Regions from separate parts of the Kistimonas ophiarachnellae genome, predicted to be linked through region 2. Evidence: predicted binding sites of a transcription regulator. Region 2 holds the regulator's gene; each other region holds the start of a gene.
The links. The regulator sigma-54, encoded in region 2, starts transcription at its own class of promoters, with help from an activator protein. The targets are predictions, from matches to a motif close to TGGCACNNNNNTTGCTNT.

Region 1 (7,346 bases), on a different contig from region 2:
TACGATGCCAGGGATAAAGAAACAACGAACAAGGCATCAGTGCAGTCTGCACCTCTCACCGCTGGCGCCACAATGTTTGCTAACCGTCTGCGTAAAAACCTCAAGCAGATGAGCAAATGGGCCAAGCGTCAGGATATCCAGTGCTATCGCCTGTATGACGCGGACATGCCGGAATATGCCGTCGCTATCGATCTGTACGGTGACAAAGTGCATGTTCAGGAATACAAAGCACCGGCATCAATTGATGAGGCAAAAGCGACTGAACGATTGCAGGATGTCATGTCTGCGCTGCCAGAAGTTTTGTCTGTCTCGCCAAAAGATATCGCCCTCAAGAGCCGTGCAAAGCAGTCCGGTAAGAGGCAATACGAACGTCAGGCTGACAAAAATGAATTCTTTGAAGTCAAAGAAGGTAGTGGTCGTTTCTTGGTCAATCTGAACGATTATCTGGATACTGGTCTCTTTCTTGATCATCGTCCGTTACGTCTGCGAATTGCACGGGAAGCGGCGGACAAGCGTTTTCTTAACCTGTTCTGTTACACAGGCGCGACAACAGTCCATGCGGCCTTGGGCGGCGCTCGCTCGACCACCAGTGTTGACCTTTCCAAAACCTACCTGGACTGGGCTCGCAAAAACCTCTCGCTGAATGGTTTCAGTGATCGTCATCAGCTGGAACAGGTGGACTGCATGCGTTGGCTCGCTGATGCTAAAGGTCAATATGATCTGATTTATATTGATCCGCCAACATTCTCCAACTCCAAACGCATGACCGATGTGTTTGATGTACAGCGTGACCATGTTGAGTTGCTGCGTTTGGCAATGAAGCGTCTTGCCCATGGCGGGACGCTCTATTTCTCCAATAATTACCGACGCTTCAAGCTGGATGAATCTTTGATGGATGAGTTTGAGGTGAAGGATATTACCAGCGAAACCCTTGATAAGGATTTTGAGCGTAATCGCCGTATTCATCAGTGCTGGAAGATTCAGCACAGGCTGTAAAACTTTTATAGGTAGTGCGGTGTACCTGATCATCGGGGCACCGCAGGCTATGGGGTACCTGCTTGCCGCTCCGTCATGCAGTCCTGCATGAAGTCGCTCTCGGTACGTCCCTGTACCTTGCAATCAGATACCCCATAGCCCGCTTACAAACCTTTTTGTTGCCTGCAGGTTTGTATTTTCTGTTTTTTGCATTCTATCGCCTTCCTATCTGGTGCTTTTTTGTATCTATTTTGAATCGTTTGTTTGCTTTGCCCCAATGCGTGGCATTTTTATTGCATTAATGCAGTGCGTTGACTGGCTAGGTTGCACTGATATGCAGCCTTATTAGGTGAATGATTCACGGAAGAACGTGTGTGGCTTCGTTTTGAGCAGATTTTTATCTGCACAGTGAAAAGTCGAGGCTGAAGATAATAAATAAAAATGATCTTTATTGGTGCGCAATATCTTTGGGTGAATCGATATGGTGCGCGATAAAGAGGGGTGACGAGGTGTTTGATGGATAACGTTGGGAGTGCGGTTGAAACGTTGATGCAGGGGACAAATACCCTGTTTATCCTGCTTGGGGCGATCATGGTACTGGCCATGCATGCAGGGTTTGCGTTTCTTGAAGTAGGAACGGTACGGCAAAAGAATCAGGTCAATGCGCTATCCAAGATCATTACCGATTTGGGTGTGTCCACACTGGCTTACTTTTTTATCGGTTACCAGGTGGCCTATGGCATGGATTTCATGGCAGATGCGGCAACCTTGACGGCCAGTCACGGCTATGAATTGGTGAAGTTCTTCTTTCTGATGACATTTGCGGCGGCGATACCTGCCATTGTTTCCGGTGGCATTGCTGAACGGGCGCGTTTTTACCCGCAGTTACTGGCCACGTTTCTGATTGTTTCCCTGGTGTATCCATTATTTGAAGGGATGATCTGGAATGGTAACTATGGCTTCCAGGATTGGCTGGAAGGTTTTGCTGGTGCACCGTTCCATGATTTTGCCGGTTCCGTGGTAGTGCATGCTGTGGGTGGTTGGATAGCACTGGCCGCGGTCGTGTTGCTTGGTCACAGAAAGGGACGTTATCGCAATGGCAAGCTGGTTGCGTTTGCGCCTTCGAATATACCATTTCTGGCGCTGGGAGCCTGGATTCTTGCCGTCGGCTGGTTTGGCTTCAATGTGATGTCAGCCCAGACGGTTGACAGCATCAGTGGACTGGTGGCAGTCAACTCGCTGATGGCGATGGTCGGTGGCACATTGGCCGCCATGCTGGTGGGTAAGAACGACCCGGGTTTCATCCATAATGGACCGCTGGCCGGACTGGTAGCTGTTTGTGCGGGCTCAGATGTTATGCATCCTGCGGGTTCTCTGGTGGTTGGTGCAGTAGCGGGTGCGTTATTTGTCTGGACATTCACAGCGACGCAGAATCGCTGGAAGATTGATGATGTATTGGGTGTCTGGCCATTACATGGTCTGTGTGGTGCCTGGGGCGGAATTGCAGCAGGCATCTTTGGTTCGACGGCACTGGGTGGCTTGGGTGGTGTATCCCTGACAGCGCAGCTGATTGGTACTCTCGCTGGTGTTGGCGTTGCACTTGTGGGTGGCCTGATTGTTTATGGGGCTATCAAAGCGCTGGTAGGCATACGTCTGTCAGAGGAAGAAGAGTATCAGGGGGCGGATCTTTCTATTCACAAGATTCATGCGACTTCTGATGAATAAGTCGATAGTGCAGTGCTCGGGTTGATCAGTCACGTCCTGTTTCTGTTGGGATGCAGGATGTGACTTTTTATCGAGCTAATGTACAAGTGCGTAAACCTTCAATCATTCAAGGGTTTATGTTGATGAGGGGATGAAACAATCGTCCTTTCTGCGCGTTATCTGGCATAATTAATCCCTTTGACGTGGCCATTCATCTGCCGGTTCTGTTGTTCCGCTGAATGGTGATCGATCGTCTGGCCCGGCTTGTCGTCGGGCAGGGTTTCAGCTGCAGGAGCGCCTGATGTTCAGACCTTTGCCGGTATTTATCGGCCTTCGTTATACGGGGGCCAAACGGCGCAATCACTTCATTTCTTTTATTTCTGCCATGTCCATGGCCGGTCTTGTGCTGGGGGTCATGGTGTTGATCATCGTACTGTCGGTGATGAACGGCTTTGACCGGGAATTACGTCAGCGCATCTTGGGAATGGTGCCTCATGCAACGATAACCTCTGCCTATGGCACCATGACGGATTGGGAATCCATCAAGTCGAAAGTTGAAGCTGTGCCGGGTATAGAGGCTGCTGCACCTTTCATTGACGCCCAGGGCATGTTGACCAATCAGGGGCAGGTCAAGGGTGTCATGTTGTATGGCATTGATCCTGAGTTGGAACAGCGAGTCTCTATTCTTGATGAACATATGGAAAGTGGTCAGCTGACCGATCTCAAGCCCGGTGAATTTGGCATCGTGCTGGGAGAGATACTTGCGCGTCAGTTGGGGGCGGGTATTGGCGACAAAGTTACTGTGGTATTGCCGGAAGCTTCTATTAATCCGGCGGGTGTGTTTCCTCGTCTCAAACGTTTCACGGTAACCGGATTGTTTGCAGTAGGCGCGGATCTGGATGCCAGTCTGGCCTTTATCAATATCAAAGATGCTGCACGCTTCATGCGTATCAGTGAGGGAGTACAGGGACTTCGCTTGCAGACGAAGGATTTGTTTGCGGCACCTCGCTTGGCCTGGGAAGCGGCCATGACCTTGCCAGGACGTTACTACGTTCGTGACTGGACCCAGACTCATGGTCGCCTTTTCCAGGCGATCCAGATGGAAAAAACCATGATTGGTTTGTTGCTGGTGCTGATTATTGCGGTAGCCGCATTTAACATCGTTGCAACGCTGGTGATGGTTGTTACCGACAAGCAATCTGATATTGCGATCCTGAGAACCTTTGGTGCAACGCCCGGCATGATTATGCGAATTTTCATGGTACAGGGTTGTGTGATTGGTTTAATAGGAACGGGGCTGGGCGTTGCCCTCGGGATTCTGGGGGCGCTCAACGTGGCCAGTATTGTCGGTTGGATTGAATCCATGCTGGGGATTCATTTCCTGAGTCCTGATGTGTATTTCATTAGTTATCTACCTTCCGAGCTGCTTTGGCAGGACGTTGTCAGCATCGCGGTTGCGAGTTTGATGTTGAGCTTTCTCGCTACCCTCTATCCGGCGTGGCGCGCATCACGCACTCAACCTGCCGAGGCATTGCGTTATGAGTAAGGATGTAGTTCTGGAATGCCTGGAGCTGGGCAAGGTATACCGTGAAGGGCCCGGCGATGTAGAGGTTATTCGTGATGTCAGCTTCGCAGTGGGGCGCAGTGAGCGTATAGCCATTGTGGGGAGTTCCGGTTCTGGTAAGACAACCCTGCTGAATCTGTTGGCAGGGTTGGATGTGGCAAGCCGCGGAGAGGTTCGAGTTTGTGGTGTTTCTCTTAATGGTCTCAATGATCGTGAAAAGAGTGCCCTGAGAAACCGACACCTTGGCTTTGTGTATCAGTTTCACCATTTGCTGCCTGAATTCACGGCACGCGAAAACGTCGCCATGCCGCTGTTAATGCGCCGTGATGTAGCGGTTTCTTCAGCAGCACAGAAAGCCGAAGAACTGTTAACGCTGGTAGGGTTGGAAGCGCGTCTTGATCATAAACCGGGCGAGCTGTCGGGTGGTGAGCGTCAGCGCGTAGCTATTGCGAGGGCATTGGTGACTGAGCCTGATCTGGTTCTGCTGGATGAGCCGACCGGTAACCTGGATCAGCATACGGCAGAGGTTGTCCAGGGGCTGATTATGGATCTCAGTCAGCGATTACAGACCAGTTTTATTATTGTCACTCACGACTTGTCGCTGGCGGCCAAAATGGATCGTATCTGGCAGCTTCAGGATGGCGGGTTGATCGAGCAGGTGAGCGATTCAGACCTTTGAGAGATTAACGTTGTCGACATCCGGATGGCTGACTGCGGGACAGACAGTATCCGGATGTCGACCGATCATCAGCTCTGTTGCTGCATGAAAGTGGCGGGGTCGATGGCAATACCGAGTGAGCGCTTGTCGATACGCTTCTCTTTGCCCATTTCCTGGTAGCGGAAGCAGACCAGGTCACCGGGCGTGACTTCCAGTGTGGCTTCGGCCGTCAGGTATTTATAATCGTCACCGTCTACGGTCAGTGTGTGGATGTAGTAATCCGGCATGCCCAGCCAGTCGCTGTGAGGGCCGTCGGTGGTGATGGTTTCCAGTTTTCCCCGCCCTTGTAGTTTCTGCTTTTTTCGTTGGAATGAACGATTATTTCTGTTCATGTTTCAGCCAGACTGTCTGTAGTGAATGAGTGATAGGAAGAACGGCGATGCCGGTGTTGCCGAAGGGCGTGACCGTCGTCGGCATCAGTTCAGAAAGAGTTTGCGCTTTTTGTGGCGTTCACGCCAGTTACGAATGATATGCCAGCGCCAGAACAGGCGAATGCCGACATAACTGAGAGCGCCTGCTATCAGTCCGGTAATCACCGAGCCAAGATAGAGTGGAAGCCAGATCCGCGATAATTCGGTTTTCAGCCACTCCAGCGAAACTTCAAAGCCCAGTGGACTGACAGGGGTCTGCAATATATAGCAACCGACCTTGTAGGTGAAGTAGAAAATCACCGGCATGGTAAAGGGGTTGGTAATCCAGACCAGCGCGACGGACAACGGCAGATTGCAGCGCAACATAAACGCCAGAACCGCTGCCAGCAGCATCTGGAAGGGTATGGGCAGGAACGCACAGAAAATACCCACGAAAAAAGCCATCGCGGCAGTGCGGCGGTTCAGGTGCCACAGGTTGGGGTCGAACATATGTTCGCCCAGGAAGTTCAATGACCGGTTTTCCCGAAGTCGGGAAGGGTCCGGCATAAAGCGTTGAAACAGTTTTTTTGCCATGCAGATATACTTGTGACCCGGGTACCGCTTAATTGCGAGAGTAAGGATATCGTAAAACCGGAAAATTATGCGCTTAATTACTAAGTACACCAAATGCGGCTTTCACTGATATGCCTCGTTCTGGGTCTTTCCCTGACATTATTCTTGCCAGAACTTCCTGCCCGATGGGTGTTGGGCCTGACGGTTCTGGTTGCCCTTAGTTTGACCGTAGCAGCTGGCTTCAGGTTCCGTGTATTTATTTTTCCGGCCATGGTGCTTTTCGGGTTTGCTTATGGAGGCTTTCATGGGCTGATGCTAATGGATCGCCTTTTGCCCGCTGATTTGGAAAGAATCGATCTGCGTCTCAATGCTGAAATTGATGAATTACCCCTCAAGCGTGAAGGTTATGCCTCAATGCTGATGCGTGATGTTGTGATTGAGGGGAAACCCTATCCGGGACGGGTTCGGCTTAGCTGGCATGGAGCGCCTGAAATAAAACCAGGGCAACGCTGGGATTTGACGGTCAGGTTGAAGCGGCCGAGTGGGTTTTCCAGTCCTGGCGCGATGGATTATGAGGGTTGGTTGCTTAGGCAGCAGGTAATCGCAACGGGTTATGTGCGAGATGGGAATGTCCAACTTCTGCAGGATAACGAATGGATACGTGTTGATCGGTGGCGATGGAAACTGGCCGAGTTTATTGAGAGCCATTACGCTGGTGACAGGGCGGCCATCTTCAAAGCATTGCTGTTAGGGGATAAGCGCAACATTTCACCGCAGCTTTGGGATTCCTTTAGCCAGACAGGCACGACACATCTGCTGGTGATCTCTGGTTTGCACATTGGACTTATGGCGCTGGTTGGCTGGTGGTTTGCGAGGTTGCTCGCCATATCAGGAGTGATCCCTCTTGAGGCTTGGCCATTGCCAAAGGTCGGTGCATTGATTGGCCTTGGTTTTGCGCTTGTTTATGCCTTTATGGCTGGGTTTTCGATTCCTGCACAACGGGCTCTGGTGATGTTGTCGGTTGCGCTGGGCGGAATCCTCCTTGATCTCAAAATTAAACCATTCACGCTACTTCTGGTGGCCTTGACGGTGGTTGTGCTTCTGGATCCCCTGGCATTCATCAGCAATGGTTTCTGGTATTCCTTTATTGCGGTTTCGGCATTGTTGTATGTGTTTTCTGGTGTGCAGTCTACGCGACGCGTTAGTGAACGTTTTGTTCGGCCTCAGGTCACGGTGTTTGTCGCGTTGGCGCCATTGCTGGCATTGAATCTGCAACCTGTGAGTGTGTTATCACCTTTGGTCAATTTGATATCCATCCCACTGGTGGGTTTGCTGGTTGTTCCTTTGTTATTTGCAGGTGTGGCTTTATCGTTTGTTTCAACATCTTTGGGACTGCTGGTCATGGATTTTGTCGGCGTAATACTGGATGTTTGGATATCAGCACTCCAATGGTCTGAAAGTT
Region 2 (7,346 bases):
GTCCTGCTGATCGTTGGACTGCTGGTGATGGTCGCCAGCTCCCGCCTGCTGGTCTGGGGTGCAACGGAAATCGCCCGGGCACTGGGCATCAGTGAACTGGTTATCGGCCTGACCATAGTTGCCATCGGCACCAGCCTGCCGGAACTGGCCGCTTCTGTGGTCAGCGCCCTGAAAAAACACCATGACATTGCGCTGGGAAATATTGTAGGCTCCAACATTTTCAACCTGCTGGCCGTCATGGCGGTGCCTGGAATCGTTGCACCGGCTACTATTGATCCGGCCGCATTCCAGCGTGACGTGCCAGCCATGACGGCTATCACGGCATTGCTATTGATCCTGGCACTGGCCGGTCGCAAACGCCAGAGAATCGGACGGGGCGCGGGCATACTTCTGGCAGCCTGCTATCTGAGCTATACCCTGCTGCTGTATCTTCAGAGTTGATACGCTATGGACACGCACCCAGACATCACAGCGACCACTGAATCATTATCTGACCGAGCTGCAATGACCAATCCGGAAACTTTTATCGCGTCAGGCCGACGCACCGTAGACCTTGAACGCAAGGCGGTCGACGCCCTGCACAACCGTATCGACAACCATTTTGCCGATGCCTGTCAGCGCATGCTGGCCTGTACCGGCCGCGTCATTGTGGTAGGCATGGGCAAGTCTGGCCATATCGGCCGCAAAATTGCCGCCACCCTGGCCAGCACCGGCACCCCTTCATTCTTTGTGCACCCGGCAGAAGCCAGCCACGGTGATATGGGCATGATCACCAGCAACGACATCGTGCTGGCCCTGTCCAACTCCGGCAATACCAGTGAAGTCGTTACCCTGATCCCGCTGCTGAAGCGGCTGGGTGTTCCCCTGATCAGCATGACAGGCAACAACGACTCCACGCTGGCGCGTGCATCCGACGTTCACCTGAACGTCAGCGTTGAAAAGGAAGCCTGCCCCCTGGACCTGGCTCCCTCCTCAAGTACGACTGTGACACTGGTCATGGGTGACGCCCTGGCAATTTCCCTGTTGGAAGCACGCGGTTTCACCGCAGAAGACTTTGCCTTTTCCCATCCCGGCGGCAGCCTGGGACGCCGCCTGCTGCTGAAAGTCTCCGACATCATGCACACCGGCGACCGCATCCCCATGGTCAGGGAGGGAACCTCGCTCGGCCAGGCACTACTGGAGATTACCGGCAAAGGCCTGGGCATCACCGCAATCTGCGATGACAGGCAACAAGTTACCGGTGTTTTCACCGATGGCGACCTGCGCCGGACACTGGACCATAACATCGACCCTCGCAACAGCGTGATCGATGATGTGATGACCCGCAACTGTAAAACCGTTCGGGACAATATCCTTGCAGCCGAAGCCCTGCATATCATGGATGAATACAAAATCAACGCCCTCATTTGCGTGAATGAAGACAATCACGCGATTGGCGCTATTAATATGCATGACCTGCTGAAGGCCGGAGTTGTCTGAATGAATGCCGCACTGCACGAAAAAGCACGCAACGTAAAGCTGGCCGTTTTTGATGTGGACGGCGTGCTGTCTGATGGTCGCCTTTATTTCACGTCTGACGGTGAAGAAATCAAGGCGTTCAACATTCTCGATGGCCTGGGCATCAAGCTGCTGCAAAACAGCGGTGTTGAAACCGCCATTATTACCGGTCGCAGCTCACCGCTGGTAGAAAAGCGCGCCCGTGACCTCGGCATTGCCCACCTGGTACAGGGTCGTGAAGACAAACTCACCGTTCTGACCGGTATACTGGAAGAGCTTGGCCTGTCCTTTGAACAGGTCGCTTACCTGGGCGACGACCTGCCGGATCTGGCCGCTATCCGCCGGGCAGGTCTGGGCATGGCGGTTGCCAATGCCCACGATTTCGTCAAGCAACATGCTGACGGCGTCACCCAACTGAACGGTGGCCGTGGCGCTGCACGGGAATTCTGTGAGCTGATCATGGCGGCCCAGGGCACCCTGGAAGCTGCTCAGGCCGCGTATCTCTGAATCACCAGGGATACGCAGCCCGCGGGTTAAGGACGTTATATGCCACTACGCCAGATTCTATTGATAGCCGCCATTGTCGTCCTCGCGGTCGGCATGGGTTACTGGGCCTACGAAACCGACCTCAAGGTTTCCCGCCAGCCAGCCGGGGCAGCCACCGAGATCAAGGTGCCGGATTTCTTTTCCTACAATGCGCATATCCGCGAATTCGATGAGAAAGGACAGCTGAAATCAGACCTCACTGCTGACAGCATCAGCCACTATCCTCACAATGAAATCACACTGCTGGCCAGCCCGGATCTCTGGAGTCACAGCGAAAACGCTGCACCCTGGCATACTGTCGCGGACACCGGCCGCATTCTCCCCGACGGAGAAACCGTAGAACTGAAGAAGAATGTTGTCATGACCCAGATGGAGGGTGACACCCAAAAGCTGCGCATGGACACAGACTTTCTGACCATATACTCTGGTCAGAATTTTGCCGATACCAACCGGCCTGTCACCATCATCAGCCCCAGCGGGGTGATGAAAGCCAATGGTATGAAAGCGTTTTATAAACGGGATTTTATCCAGTTGAAGTCCAGGGTCAGGGGCGTACATGAATCACGCTAAACTCACACTTTCACTTGTTACCGCCATGGCACTGTTTGGTGCAACTTCTGCACAGGCCTTGCCCGGCGATCGGGAAAAACCGATCCATATCTCTTCGGACTCCGCCGACATAGACGACAAACAAGGCATTTCCATCTACCGTGGCAATGTCATCATGACCCAGGGCACCACCAAACTGACCGGGGACATTGTCACCATCTATTCAAAGGATCGCCAGATTCAGAAAGTCGTCTCTGAAGGCAAGAAGAAAAAGGCCTACTTTGAAGAAGAACAAGACAGTGAGAAAGGCCTCCTCAAAGCCTGGGGCAAGACCATCAAGTATTACCTGGATCATGAAAAGGTCGAGCTGATCAAGCAGGCCCGTCTTGAGCAAAAAGGCGACACCTTTACCGGTGACATGATCGAGTACGACAAACAGGCCCAGGTCGTCAACGCAAAGGCAGATGGCGCCAACCAGGGCAAACGGGTCGAGATGGTCATCCAGCCTCGCCAGTAAACCGACCCTTTCCAGGGATGGCCGCTTCATATTGCGGCCATCACCGTTCCAACGAGTTTCGATGTACAGCGGTTAAACGACAGCATGTCTCAGCTTAAAGCCTGCAACCTCAGAAAACAGTACGGTGGCCGCCAGGTCGTCAGGGATGTCTCTGTCAGCATTGAGAGTGGGCAGATTGTCGGACTGCTCGGCCCCAACGGCGCCGGCAAAACGACCTGTTTTTATATGATTGTCGGACTGGTACACGCCGATGGCGGCCAGATCCGGATTGATAACCAGGACATCACTCCCCTGCCCATGCACGGCCGCGCCCGCGCGGGCATTGGATATCTGCCACAGGAAGCCTCCATTTTCCGCAAACTCAGCGTAGCGGATAACCTGATGGCTATCCTTGAAACCCGCAAGGACCTGACCAAGGCGCAGCGTGTGGAGAAGCAGGAACAGTTGCTGGCAGAGTTCAACATCCAGCATATCCGCGACAGTGCCGGCATGAGCCTGTCCGGTGGTGAGCGACGCCGGGTTGAAATTGCCCGTTCGCTGGCAACCGAGCCCTCCTTCATCCTGCTGGATGAACCCTTCGCCGGCGTTGACCCTATCTCGGTCAATGATATCAAGCAGATTATCCAGCACCTGAAGAATCGCGGCATCGGCGTCCTGATCACCGATCACAACGTACGCGAAACGCTGGATATTTGTGAACACGCCTATATTGTCAGCGAAGGTCACATTATCGCCGAGGGCGACAGTCACACCATCATGGCCAACCAGAAGGTTCGCGACGTCTATCTCGGAGAACACTTCCGTATCTGATGCAAAATCCGATCCAGCCATGTACTATACCGTCGCGAAAGCGATAACTGTCGCAACAGACTGAATAGCCGCAGGTGCAAACAGGCACCTGGCAAGCTCTCAGGGATGAGCAAGAACGACAACCGTGAATCAGATGTAGTGCAACCAGGACCGGTAGAGTCATGAAGCCATCACTGGAACTCAAGATTGGCCAGCAACTGACCATGACCCCTCAACTGCAGCAGGCTATCAGGCTGCTGCAGTTGTCAACGTTGGATCTGCAACAGGAGATCCAGCAGGCCATTGAGAGCAATCCGCTGCTTGAACAGGAGGAAAACACGCCTGAAAACAGTTCAGCCGATGACGCAGCAACGCAGGACAGCGATGCCGGCAGTGAAACCGGCCTGACTGACTTTGCAGCGGGCGAAAAAACAGAAAAATCCTCAGAAGAATCGGAATCCCAGGAAGAGTGGAGCGATCAGATTCCTACGGAACTACCCGTGGACAGCGGCTGGGACGACATCTACCAATCCTCATCCAGCTCCCAGAGCGAACGCTCTGACGACGACTTTACCAGCCGCAGCAGCGCCCCCGATTCCCTGCAGGATCATCTTGAGTGGCAACTCAACCTGACCCCGATGAGTGACACCGATCGCCTGATCGGTATGGCGATTATCGATGCAATAAACGACGACGGTTATCTGACCTGCTCTCTGGAAGACATCCTTGAGGGCATGGATCCGACACTGGAACTCGAACTTGATGAGGTCGAGGTCATGTTACGTCGTATCCAGCAGTTTGACCCGATCGGCGTAGCCTGCAGGGATCTACGCGAATGCCTTCTGATACAGCTAAACGGTCCTGACGTTCTGGAAGAACCCGCGCTACTTGCCGCCAAGCAGGTCGTTGATCAGCACCTGGATCGTCTGGGCAGCCGTGATTACACCACTATCATGCGCAAGGCAAAGCTCAAGGAGCCCGAGCTGAAAGCCGCCATTGAACTGATCCAAACCCTGAACCCGAAGCCCGGCAGCAGCCTTGAAACCGGTGAAGCAGAATATGTCATTCCAGACGTACTGGTCAGCAAGAAGCAGGGCGAGTGGGTTGTTGAACTGAATCCTGATGCGTCGCCACGTCTGCGCATCAATACCGGCTACTCCTCGCTGATCCGCCGGGCGGATAACAGCAGCGACAATACCTACCTGAAAAACCAGCTTCAGGAAGCCCGCTGGTTTATCAAAAGTCTGCAAAGCCGCAGCGAAACCCTGCTCAAGGTCGCCACCCGCATCGTCGACTACCAACGCGGGTTCTTCGACTATGGCGAGGAAGCCATGAAACCCCTGGTGCTGCACGATATTGCTGAAAGCGTGGAGATGCACGAATCCACCATCTCCCGTGTTACCACCCAGAAATACATGCATACGCCCCGGGGCATTTTTGAATTGAAATATTTCTTCTCCAGCCATGTCAGCACGGCATCCGGGGGAGAATGTTCTTCCACCGCCATTCGGGCGCTGATCAGGAAACTGGTCTCCCAGGAGAACCCGAGAAAGCCCCTGAGCGATAACAAGATCGCCGCATTGCTGGCGGAACAGGGCATTCAGGTCGCACGGCGAACCATTGCCAAGTACCGGGAATCCATCCTGATTCCGCCATCTAACGAACGAAAACGGCTGGTGTAGTCTACGCTGTGCCTAACAACCGGTTAGGGCACGTACAAACATACGCGCATTCCGGTAAATAGGTCGCAAAAACCCAAGACGACCGCCCCTGAGCAATGGTACACTAGAGCCGTCAGCCCGGTTCGTACGGAGTGCAAACCGGATGTGAGCGAACCTGTGATCAGGAGAGTAACGCATGCAAGTTAACATCAGCGGACATCATGTCGAAGTTACCGAGTCTCTCCGCGAGTATGTTACCAAAAAACTAAACAAGCTCGCTGAACACTGCGATAGCATAACCAATATCCAGGTTACGCTGAGCGTGGAAAAAGTCAGACAGCTTGCAGAAGCGACGCTCCACATACGCGGTGCGGATATCGCAGCGTCCGCCGAGCATGAAGATATGTATGCTGCCATTGATCTTCTGGCCGACAAACTTGATCGCCAGATCCTCAAACACAAAGAGAAAAACCTCGATCGTATGCAGGGAGCCGGCTCGCATTGAGCACCCCTCGCTACTCCCAGCATTCCAATGAGCATTCGTAAGATTCTATTGCCCGAGCACGCCCTCTGTGGCGTGCAGGGTGGCAGCAAAAAGCGCACCCTCGAATATATCGCCAACCTGATCGGACAGCATGATCCCGTCATCGACGCCAAGGATCTGTTCAACTGTCTTGTCACCCGCGAAAAACTCGGCAGCACCGGTTTAGGTAACGGCGTCGCCATACCCCATTGCCGCCTGGCCTCCTGCAAAAAACCGGCAGCCATATTTCTCCAGCTGGCAGAACCAATCGACTTTGATGCTATTGATCGCCACCCCGTTGATCTCATCTTCGCGCTGGTCGTACCAGACAACAGCATCAACGAACATCTGGAACTGCTGAAAAAACTGGCTGAAAAATTCAGCAACCCGGGACTTTGCGAGGCTCTGCGAAAAGCCGAAAGCAGCGAAATGCTGTACCAGCTGATCACCTGCGAGGAATAACGTCCCTCCCAGAAACGCCAACCTTACATAAACGATAAACCATTGTCGTTTGACCTCTTTCTCTTGTTTTCATTTTTTCCTATGCTTGAACTGATCAGGGAGCCTGCCGCTACGGCTGACGGGTTCCCTGCTGGCAGCAACAAATACGGGATAATTAACAATGTCCACTGTCCCCCGGCTGATCGTCATCAGCGGTCGATCAGGTTCAGGCAAGAGTGCCGCGCTGCATGCGTTGGAAGATCAGGGCTTTTACTGCGTGGACAACCTGCCCGCCGACCTGCTGCCAGGCCTGATAGACAGTCTGCGCAATAACCCGAGTGAACAGTCACCCCGCATTGCCCTGAGTATTGATGCACGCAATATCCCCGGCGCACTCAGTCATTTCTCATCGATTTACCGCGAAATCACTGAAACACAGGGTATTGAATGTGACATCATCTTTCTGGATGCTGACGATACCACCCTGCTGAAGCGGTATAGCTCAACCCGCAGGCGCCACCCCCTGAGTAACGAGCAGTATTCCCTGGAAGAGGCGATCAAGCGAGAGACCGACATACTGGAACCCATCTCTCTGTTAGCCGACCTGCGGATAGACACCAGCACCCTGTCACTGCATGACCTGCGCAGCACCATCCGCCAGCGGGTTCTGGGAAAACAGGAGCACGGACTGTCACTGCAACTGCAATCCTTTGGTTTCAAGCATGGCATTCCCACCGATGCCGATTATGTCTTTGATGTCCGCTGCCTGCCGAACCCTTACTGGGATGAATCGTTACGCGCATTTACCGGCAAGGATCAGCCC
Region 3 (7,346 bases), on a different contig from region 2:
CAGGCCAACCCGTTCACCGCTGCGTCAATGCAGCCCGTTCCCAGGATCAACACCGGGATATAAAGCGGCAAAATCAGGAGCGACATCAACACGCCCCCCTTTTTCAAACCGACTGTCAGGGCTGAACCAATTGCCCCCAGCAGGCTCAAAAGTGGCGTACCCAGCATCAAGGTGGCAATCAACGCAGGGAAGGCAGACGCGGGCAAATGAAACATCACGGCCAGCACCGGTGACAGAATCACCAGCAACAAACCACTCACTAACCAGTGGGCCAGCACTTTCGCCATCACTAACACATAAAGCGGCTGCGGACTGAGCATGATCTGCTCAAGAGAACCATCATCGAAATCAGACCGGAACAGGCTATCCAAAGACAGCAATGTCGCCAACAGCGCGGCCACCCAGATGATGCCGCTGCCAATCATGGTCAACATTTTGGATTCAGGACCAACGCCTAACGGAAACAGGCTGGCCACCAGGATAAAAAACACCAGTGGATTCATCAGGTCACCGCGCTGACGGAAATGCAGCCGGAGATCCCGGGACAACACCTGACAAAAAGCGTGAAAAACAGAAGGGGCTGTCGATTCAGTCATTACACGGCCTCTACTGCTAATGAATGATCCGAAGAAGACAGCAACTCAGCAAGATCAAGCCGTTTCAAGCCCTGATACTGAATACCCAGCTCATGGTGAGTCGTTAACATCACCATCCCGCCTTGCTGAGCATGGCTGATCAATAAGGATTCCAGCGCCTTGACACCGGCACGGTCAATGGCGGTAAACGGTTCATCGAGTATCCACAAGCGCTGTTGACTGAGATGCAGACGTGCCAGCGCTACCCGTCGCTGCTGCCCCGCTGAAAGTTGATAGCAGGGCACATCCTCAAACCCATAAAGGTCGACCTTACCGAGCGCGCCGAGAATAGCCTTATTCGTATAATGCCCATGCATTCCCATCACAGCCCGGAGGTTTTCCTCTGGCGTTAAGGCTGGCTTGATTCCCACCTGGTGGCCTATAAACAACAGGTCCTGCTGGAAGGCCAGCCGGTTACGCTCAACCGTAGTACCACACCAAGTAATATCGCCATCAAAATCAAGCGATAATCCGGACACAATGCGCAACAGCGTAGTCTTGCCGGAGCCATTCGGCCCCGTCACCTGAACAATTTCACCCGGTCCGAGATCCAGTGCCAGCTCAGAAAACAGTACTCGATCATCCCGAATGCAACACAGTTGCCTGAGTCTTAACAGAGGATCGTTCGGTGTGACGGCGGTCATGCAGATGCGTTAAAACCAGCAGTTATAGTGAGCTGACTTTATATAGAAAGAGGCAGGATTTTGCAAAAACAGGAAGTCATCATGGGGTATTTACCGAGTCACGATGCTTATTACCGTAACCCGGCTATCTTCTGTCGTTACTGTTTGTCGCTGCGCATGACGACAGGCAAGTCAAACGCCAACCAGGAAAAATAGCCTTCCCGGAAATAAAATACTTTTTCGTAGCCCCATAAAACCGCCAGGTATGATGCAAAGGCTGCACGAATCCGGTGAGTCCCACTGCCATAAATCACCACCGGTGTTTTGCGATCCATGAAACCATCATGGTAAAGCAGGGCAAAGGTTGACTTGAGCCCCAGGTGATGCGCCCCCTCAACATGTCCCCAGTTCCATTCCCGGCGAGTGCGAATATCAATGAACATGGCTCCCAATTCATGTAGTCGCTTGGCCTGGGCCGTATTAACGGTAGTTGCCCCCTCAACATGCTCCGGTGCTTCACCCGCTACCGCCTGTCCCCAAAGCAATGCCATAAACAGCACCACACTTCTGAATACACTGATGATTTGTTGCATCCGATACGTCCTTGTATAACTGCTTACCACACGGTCTTCCTGACCGCTTACGGCAAGACATAGCCCAGAAACAACCTGACTGCAGTACTGGCATTTCAAGTCCAGTTCTGCAGCCGGGCCCTCAGTCTTAACGCCGCCTGGCTGTGGATCTGGCTGACCCGCGACTCGCTGACCCCCAGCACCTTGCCAATTTCCTTGAGATTCAGTTCCTTTTCGTAATAGAGGTTCAACACCAGCTGCTCCCGCTCTGACAGGGTCTCAATGGCAGACCCCAAGGCCTTGCGGAACTTCTCCGTCTGCAGATCCAGTTCCGGGGCATTGTTCTCTGAGCGGCGTTGCAGGCGCGACTCCTCGCTATCGAACATATCCTCAAAACTGAACAATCGGCAGCCACGCAAGTCCTGCAGGATGTTGAAGTATTCCTCCAGAGAAACATCCATTTCTGCCGCGACTTCAGAATCCCGTGAATCACGCCCAAGCCTCGCCTCTACCGCACGAATCGCTTCGCTGACACGTCGGCTATTGCGATACACCGAACGAGGCCCCCAGTCTCCCCGACGAATCTCGTCCAGCATGGCGCCGCGAATCCGAATACCGGCAAAGGTTTCAAAGCTCGCTCCCTTGTCGACATCAAATTTCCGCGCCGCTTCCAGCAAGCCGACCATACCAGCCTGCACAAGATCATCGAGCTGCACACTGGCGGGCATCCTGGCAGAAAGGTGACGGGCAATCCGTTTGACCAGCGGCGTATGTCGCTCAACCAACTCGGCATACGTTCGCCGACTGGCGCGTTTTTCCGCCGTTTCCCGAATCAACGCTTCCATGGCTAACACCCTCCTGCGAGAACCTGGTTCTCGAAGAAGAAGGTCATCCCGCCCCTCGGGTAATAAACACGTGAGTGCTGACTCATGCCATCGGCAATAGAGCGCATACCACGGCAAACCTTGGAGTCGGGAGCAGTCTGGAAGAGCGTCATGGCACGATCACTGGCCTTGCGCACTGCAGGGTCGTAAGGCAAGGTGCCGGCATGACGAATCACGAGGTCATGGTCAAAGCCAATCTGCGACTGCAACGCCTGGATGAGCTGCGAGCCTTCACGCTGACTCCTGACCATGTTGGTCACAACATTGAAATGCTGAACACCATATTGCAGACGCAATGTACGGATATAGTCCGCCGTATCCGCAATGGTGACCTTGTCCGGCGTGACCAGCACCATGGCATCCGATGCGGCTGCTACCAGGCGCATGTCCCGCTCCCGGAAACCACCGGCGGTATCCAGCAGCAGGATATCAACCTGGTCAGCAATATCATCGACAGACTGGATCAGCGATAGCAGGCTGGTCTCATTGATGCCGGCGAGATCACCTCCGCCCCTGGCGCCGGGCACCACTTTCACATCCGCCGGTCCTGACAGAAAGGTGTCGGCAATCGAGCACCGCCCTGCCATCACATCCGCGATGGTTTGCTCCGGCGTCTGCCCGAGCATCAGGTGCACATTGGCAAGATTAAAATCAGCATCCATTAACAAGACACGGTTGCCGGCACGACTTAACGCTTCGGCCAGGTTAATGGAAAAGCTGGTTTTCCCTACACCACCTTTGCCGCTGGCAATCGCAGCGACTCTCACTGGTTTAACGTCCATAGTTCCTTTACGGTCCGTTAGTTGTCATGGGATAGATTCAGCTAACGCCATTCCTTGGCGTCAGCAAATTAATAATTGCAAGAGATGTACCAACATAAAAAAACAGACCCAATAAAATATATCTATATGTTTTTATTGGCTTTATTTGAAATCACAAAAAGAATACAACCCTATAAGCCCGATAACTCCTCAATTATCAGGATGTTTTTTTGACTCACCAGTCATCAGGTGACATTTTCCCGGCATCTACAAATGCCCGTTATTGGAAACACACAAGGAAAATCAAAGAAACTATCTTCAAGCTGATGGCTTAATAAACCGTCAAGTGCTTAATGGGCCCCTCTAGCAAAACATTTTCACTGGTCTGCATGCTGCAAAAAAATGATTGATACCTGCATTTACTATACGAAGGCTTTGATGGTCACGGGGAAGAACTAATACAGCCATTTTAGCCAACCTCTCAGGAACTGATGACACAAAGGGATGTCCTTGTATATAGGCGTATTCCTGAGTGAACTTTTGATTCCAGAACATTCAGAGTGCGCTTACGGTGTATGACCTTTCACTTAACAGTCCGGAAAATCCGTTTTATAAAAACGTGAAAATCCGAGATTGAAACAACTGACAGGATGCTTAATATGTTTAACAATATGAATTATTGCGTGACATTCGCAGCTACCGCTGTAGTTTCAGCCACCCTGCTGGCTAATCAAATACTCTTTTCAGAGAATGATCCGGATAGTAGCATGACGAACATTTGCGCCGGAGCACTTGTTACCAGCGCTCTCGGAGCACTATATCATTATTGCTGCCATAAAATGGACATACGCGAGAGAAGAGTTGAAGCCAGAGCAAGCAACGCTAAAAAACCAGACATAAAAATTATTGGCGCTGGATTAAGTCGTACCGGGACTGTTAGTTTACAGGAAGCCCTGAATGAATTAGGATTCATGCCTGTTTATCATGGTCTGGATATGTTTGCCGATCCTGATTCAACCGTATGCTGGAAAAAATACAAAGAAACAAAAGAGCTCAAATATTTATATGGCGCCCTCGAGGGTATGAATGGGCTTATTGATTACCCATCAGCACTAATGGTGAAGGATTTATTAGAAATATTTCCTGACGCTAAAGTAATCTTAACAACTCGAGAAGGGAAACAATGGGCAAAAAGCGCCAAATCCGTTCTATTTAGACCTGAATATAAGAAAGAGATTCCCTTTGTTTGGGTTGCGTCATTTTTTTCAGACAAACTCAACGCCGTAAAATTATTCACAGCGATGTATAAAAAAGAATTTGAGGCTGATTTACTTGAAGGCAATACTACAGATGAAAACAAAATGGCTGTTTCACTTGAAACTCACAACCAGAAAATCAGGAACCTTGTACCGGCTGAAAAATTATTGGAGTTACCTTTAGGTTCTAACTGGGAGCCATTATGTCACTTCCTGGGGAAGCCCGTTCCAGACAAGCCATATCCAAAGGTTAATAGCACCAACGCTGTCAGGGAGACAGCACAAAGAATTATACGAGGTAAGGATTTTGACAGGACAGGCCAAAGCTACAGTTAAATGTAGAAGCGAAGCGACCTCCGCGAAAGATAAAAGACATGAATTCAGGATCTACGGAGCAACTGGCGGAATTTCTCATCAACAGGCGTGGCCTGGTCTTCAGGACTCAACACTGGCTCATCAAATGACTCAACCAGCATCACACGACCCGGTGAAACTCCCAGCAGCAACTGCTTACTACCAGCCTCAACCAATACCAGCCGGTCTCTGCCACCCAGCGAAAGCGCACCAAGGATCTTCATGCCACGACCACTTTGAGACATCGCCGGATTAAAACGCTTAAGTAACCAGGCCGTACCGAAAATCAGCACCGTGACCAGTATTAAAGAAAAGAGCGCCTGAAAAACTGCGTAACCACCAAGAGAAGAGGGCTCTGCGGACTCTTCTGCTGCTGTCGCCAGTAACGGCAACAACAGCAGAAGAGACGAGAGAAAACGAACAGGAAAAACCCTGAAGAAATTACCGTGTTTCTGAATCATCAGTCTGTGCATAACGATTCAGTTCATACTTCCGCATTTTTTCCACCAGCGTGGTACGACGGATCTGCAACTTGTCTGCCGCGCGGGCAACGACGTTATTGCAATCATCCAGCGCCTGGCGAATCAGTTTCTTCTCAAGCCGTCCTAGGAAATCTTTCAAATTCAGGCCATTAACCGGAAGAATAGCCAACTCATCCAGACCGGAAGTTCCCGGCGGCTGAAGTGTATTGGGAAACATCTCGGCAACCCGATTGTCCCTGACCTCCTGCCCTGCCAGCTTCTGGAACTTGTCTGGCAATTCCTCTACACCAATAACACCCATCGGGTAGATAATAGAAAGTCGCTCCACAAGGTTCGCCAGCTCCCGGACATTACCGGGCCAGTCATATTTACACAGCAGCATAATGGCTGCAGAACTGAAACGGACGGAACCTCGCTGATCCCGCTCCATACGGGTAATCAAATCATTGAGTATCAACGGCAGATCTTCAGTGCGATCCCGCAAGGCTGGCATATCAATAGGGAACACATTAAGGCGATAGTAGAGATCATCACGGAATTTCCCGGACGCTACCATCTCTTCCAGGTTCTTGTGCGTCGCCGCGATAATTCTGACATTGACGTGAATCGGCGCAGATCCACCTACCCGCTCAAAACAGCGCTCCTGCAATACCCTGAGCAGCTTGACCTGCATATTCAGCGGCATATCACCAATTTCATCGAGGAACAAGGTTCCCCCGTCCGCCAGTTCAAAGCGGCCTTTACGGGTGGCTATGGCGCCGGTAAAGGCCCCCTTCTCATGACCAAACAACTCGCTTTCAAGCAGCTCAGCCGGTATCGCACCGCAATTGACCGGTACGAATGGGCGTCCCTGGCGACCGGAGTGTTCATGCAGGTTCCTGGCCACCACTTCTTTCCCGGTACCCGATTCACCGGTAATCAATACATTCACGTCCTTTTTCATCACCTGGCTCATCAGGGAGCGTACATGACGTATAGGACGACTGCTGCCCACCAGGTTCCTGAACACCTGGACATCATGATAACCGGAAGCCATCTGTCCATGGCGGCAATGCGCCCGGTAGATCTGCGACATATGCAGACTTTCCAGCATCTGGCTGTGGGTCAACGGCGGACGCAACTCAGCAACGACCTGGCGGCGCATGCTGCCCTGCAACTGGCCGGGTCGAGACTGTCCACAAAGAATCACGGGAAGACCGGCGTGGTGGCGATTCAGAAACTTCAGCACCTCGTCGCTCTGGCCCCGCAAGCCAAGCACCACGGCATTGAAGTTCTGGTCATGGCCAAGCCTCTCCTGGAAACGCTGCGTGGAGGCATATTCGGTTTCGCAACCCATGAACTCAAGAATCGTGTTCAACACCTGGCGTTGCTGCTGATCATCATCAATGATTAATATCCGACTTCTGTTACCCATGCTACTGATCATCCTTGTCAGTAAGGGCTCTATCCGGTCACACTGCAGCGCTGATAGAGGCGGGATAAATGAAAAAAATCTCTATGAGACACCATCAATATCCAGTTAAGGCAGAAGATTTCGGTTCGTCAAATGACGGCTTTCATCAATAGCTGACTGTGAGTACAGGAAGCTTTCACCAGCCCTAAAATAAAAAACCCCGCGGGGAAGTGCGGGGAAAAACAGAGCAAGTACAACACGGGTAGCGAGGCAGCGCCCATTAACTCAGGCACTGCCCCGAAGACAGGGCCTGTCAGAAAACAGACAGGCTGTAGTTCACATAGAAACGGTTATCATCGGTATTGGAATCACCACCGTGTCCACGG

Region 1: AC27K1_RS18085 (ammonium transporter) is a predicted target of sigma-54. The motif match lies at 1,258-1,275, and genes of this name have one in related genera.
Region 3: AC27K1_RS09485 (P-loop NTPase) is a predicted target of sigma-54. The motif match lies at 3,571-3,588, and genes of this name have one in related genera.

The regions. Positions count from the first base shown of each region.
Region 1 covers NZ_BAAJPA010000016.1:21,785-29,130, reverse strand. Annotated here, with positions in the region: gene rlmKL (bifunctional 23S rRNA (guanine(2069)-N(7))-methyltransferase RlmK/23S rRNA (guanine(2445)-N(2))-methyltransferase RlmL) at 1-996, shown strand, start outside; gene AC27K1_RS18085 (ammonium transporter) at 1,492-2,700, shown strand; gene AC27K1_RS18080 (lipoprotein-releasing ABC transporter permease subunit) at 2,981-4,225, shown strand; gene AC27K1_RS18075 (ABC transporter ATP-binding protein) at 4,218-4,922, shown strand; gene AC27K1_RS18070 (hypothetical protein) at 4,991-5,293, opposite strand; gene AC27K1_RS18065 (DUF2062 domain-containing protein) at 5,378-5,905, opposite strand; gene AC27K1_RS18060 (DNA internalization-related competence protein ComEC/Rec2) at 5,999-7,346, shown strand, end outside.
Region 2 covers NZ_BAAJPA010000021.1:43,906-51,251, reverse strand. Annotated here, with positions in the region: gene AC27K1_RS20045 (calcium/sodium antiporter) at 1-441, shown strand, start outside; gene AC27K1_RS20040 (KpsF/GutQ family sugar-phosphate isomerase) at 505-1,479, shown strand; gene kdsC (3-deoxy-manno-octulosonate-8-phosphatase KdsC) at 1,480-2,004, shown strand; gene lptC (LPS export ABC transporter periplasmic protein LptC) at 2,044-2,613, shown strand; gene lptA (lipopolysaccharide transport periplasmic protein LptA) at 2,600-3,109, shown strand; gene lptB (LPS export ABC transporter ATP-binding protein) at 3,194-3,919, shown strand; gene AC27K1_RS20015 (RNA polymerase factor sigma-54) at 4,081-5,580, shown strand; gene hpf (ribosome hibernation-promoting factor, HPF/YfiA family) at 5,756-6,064, shown strand; gene ptsN (PTS IIA-like nitrogen regulatory protein PtsN) at 6,092-6,544, shown strand; gene rapZ (RNase adapter RapZ) at 6,705-7,346, shown strand, end outside.
Region 3 covers NZ_BAAJPA010000006.1:175,233-182,578, forward strand. Annotated here, with positions in the region: gene ccmB (heme exporter protein CcmB) at 1-596, opposite strand, end outside; gene ccmA (cytochrome c biogenesis heme-transporting ATPase CcmA) at 596-1,279, opposite strand; gene AC27K1_RS09475 (rhodanese-like domain-containing protein) at 1,417-1,851, opposite strand; gene AC27K1_RS09480 (RNA polymerase sigma factor FliA) at 1,947-2,675, opposite strand; gene AC27K1_RS09485 (P-loop NTPase) at 2,678-3,496, opposite strand; gene AC27K1_RS09490 (sulfotransferase family protein) at 4,135-5,067, shown strand; gene fliO (flagellar biosynthetic protein FliO) at 5,112-5,558, opposite strand; gene AC27K1_RS09500 (sigma-54 dependent transcriptional regulator) at 5,527-6,981, opposite strand; gene AC27K1_RS09505 (OprD family outer membrane porin) at 7,274-7,346, opposite strand, start outside.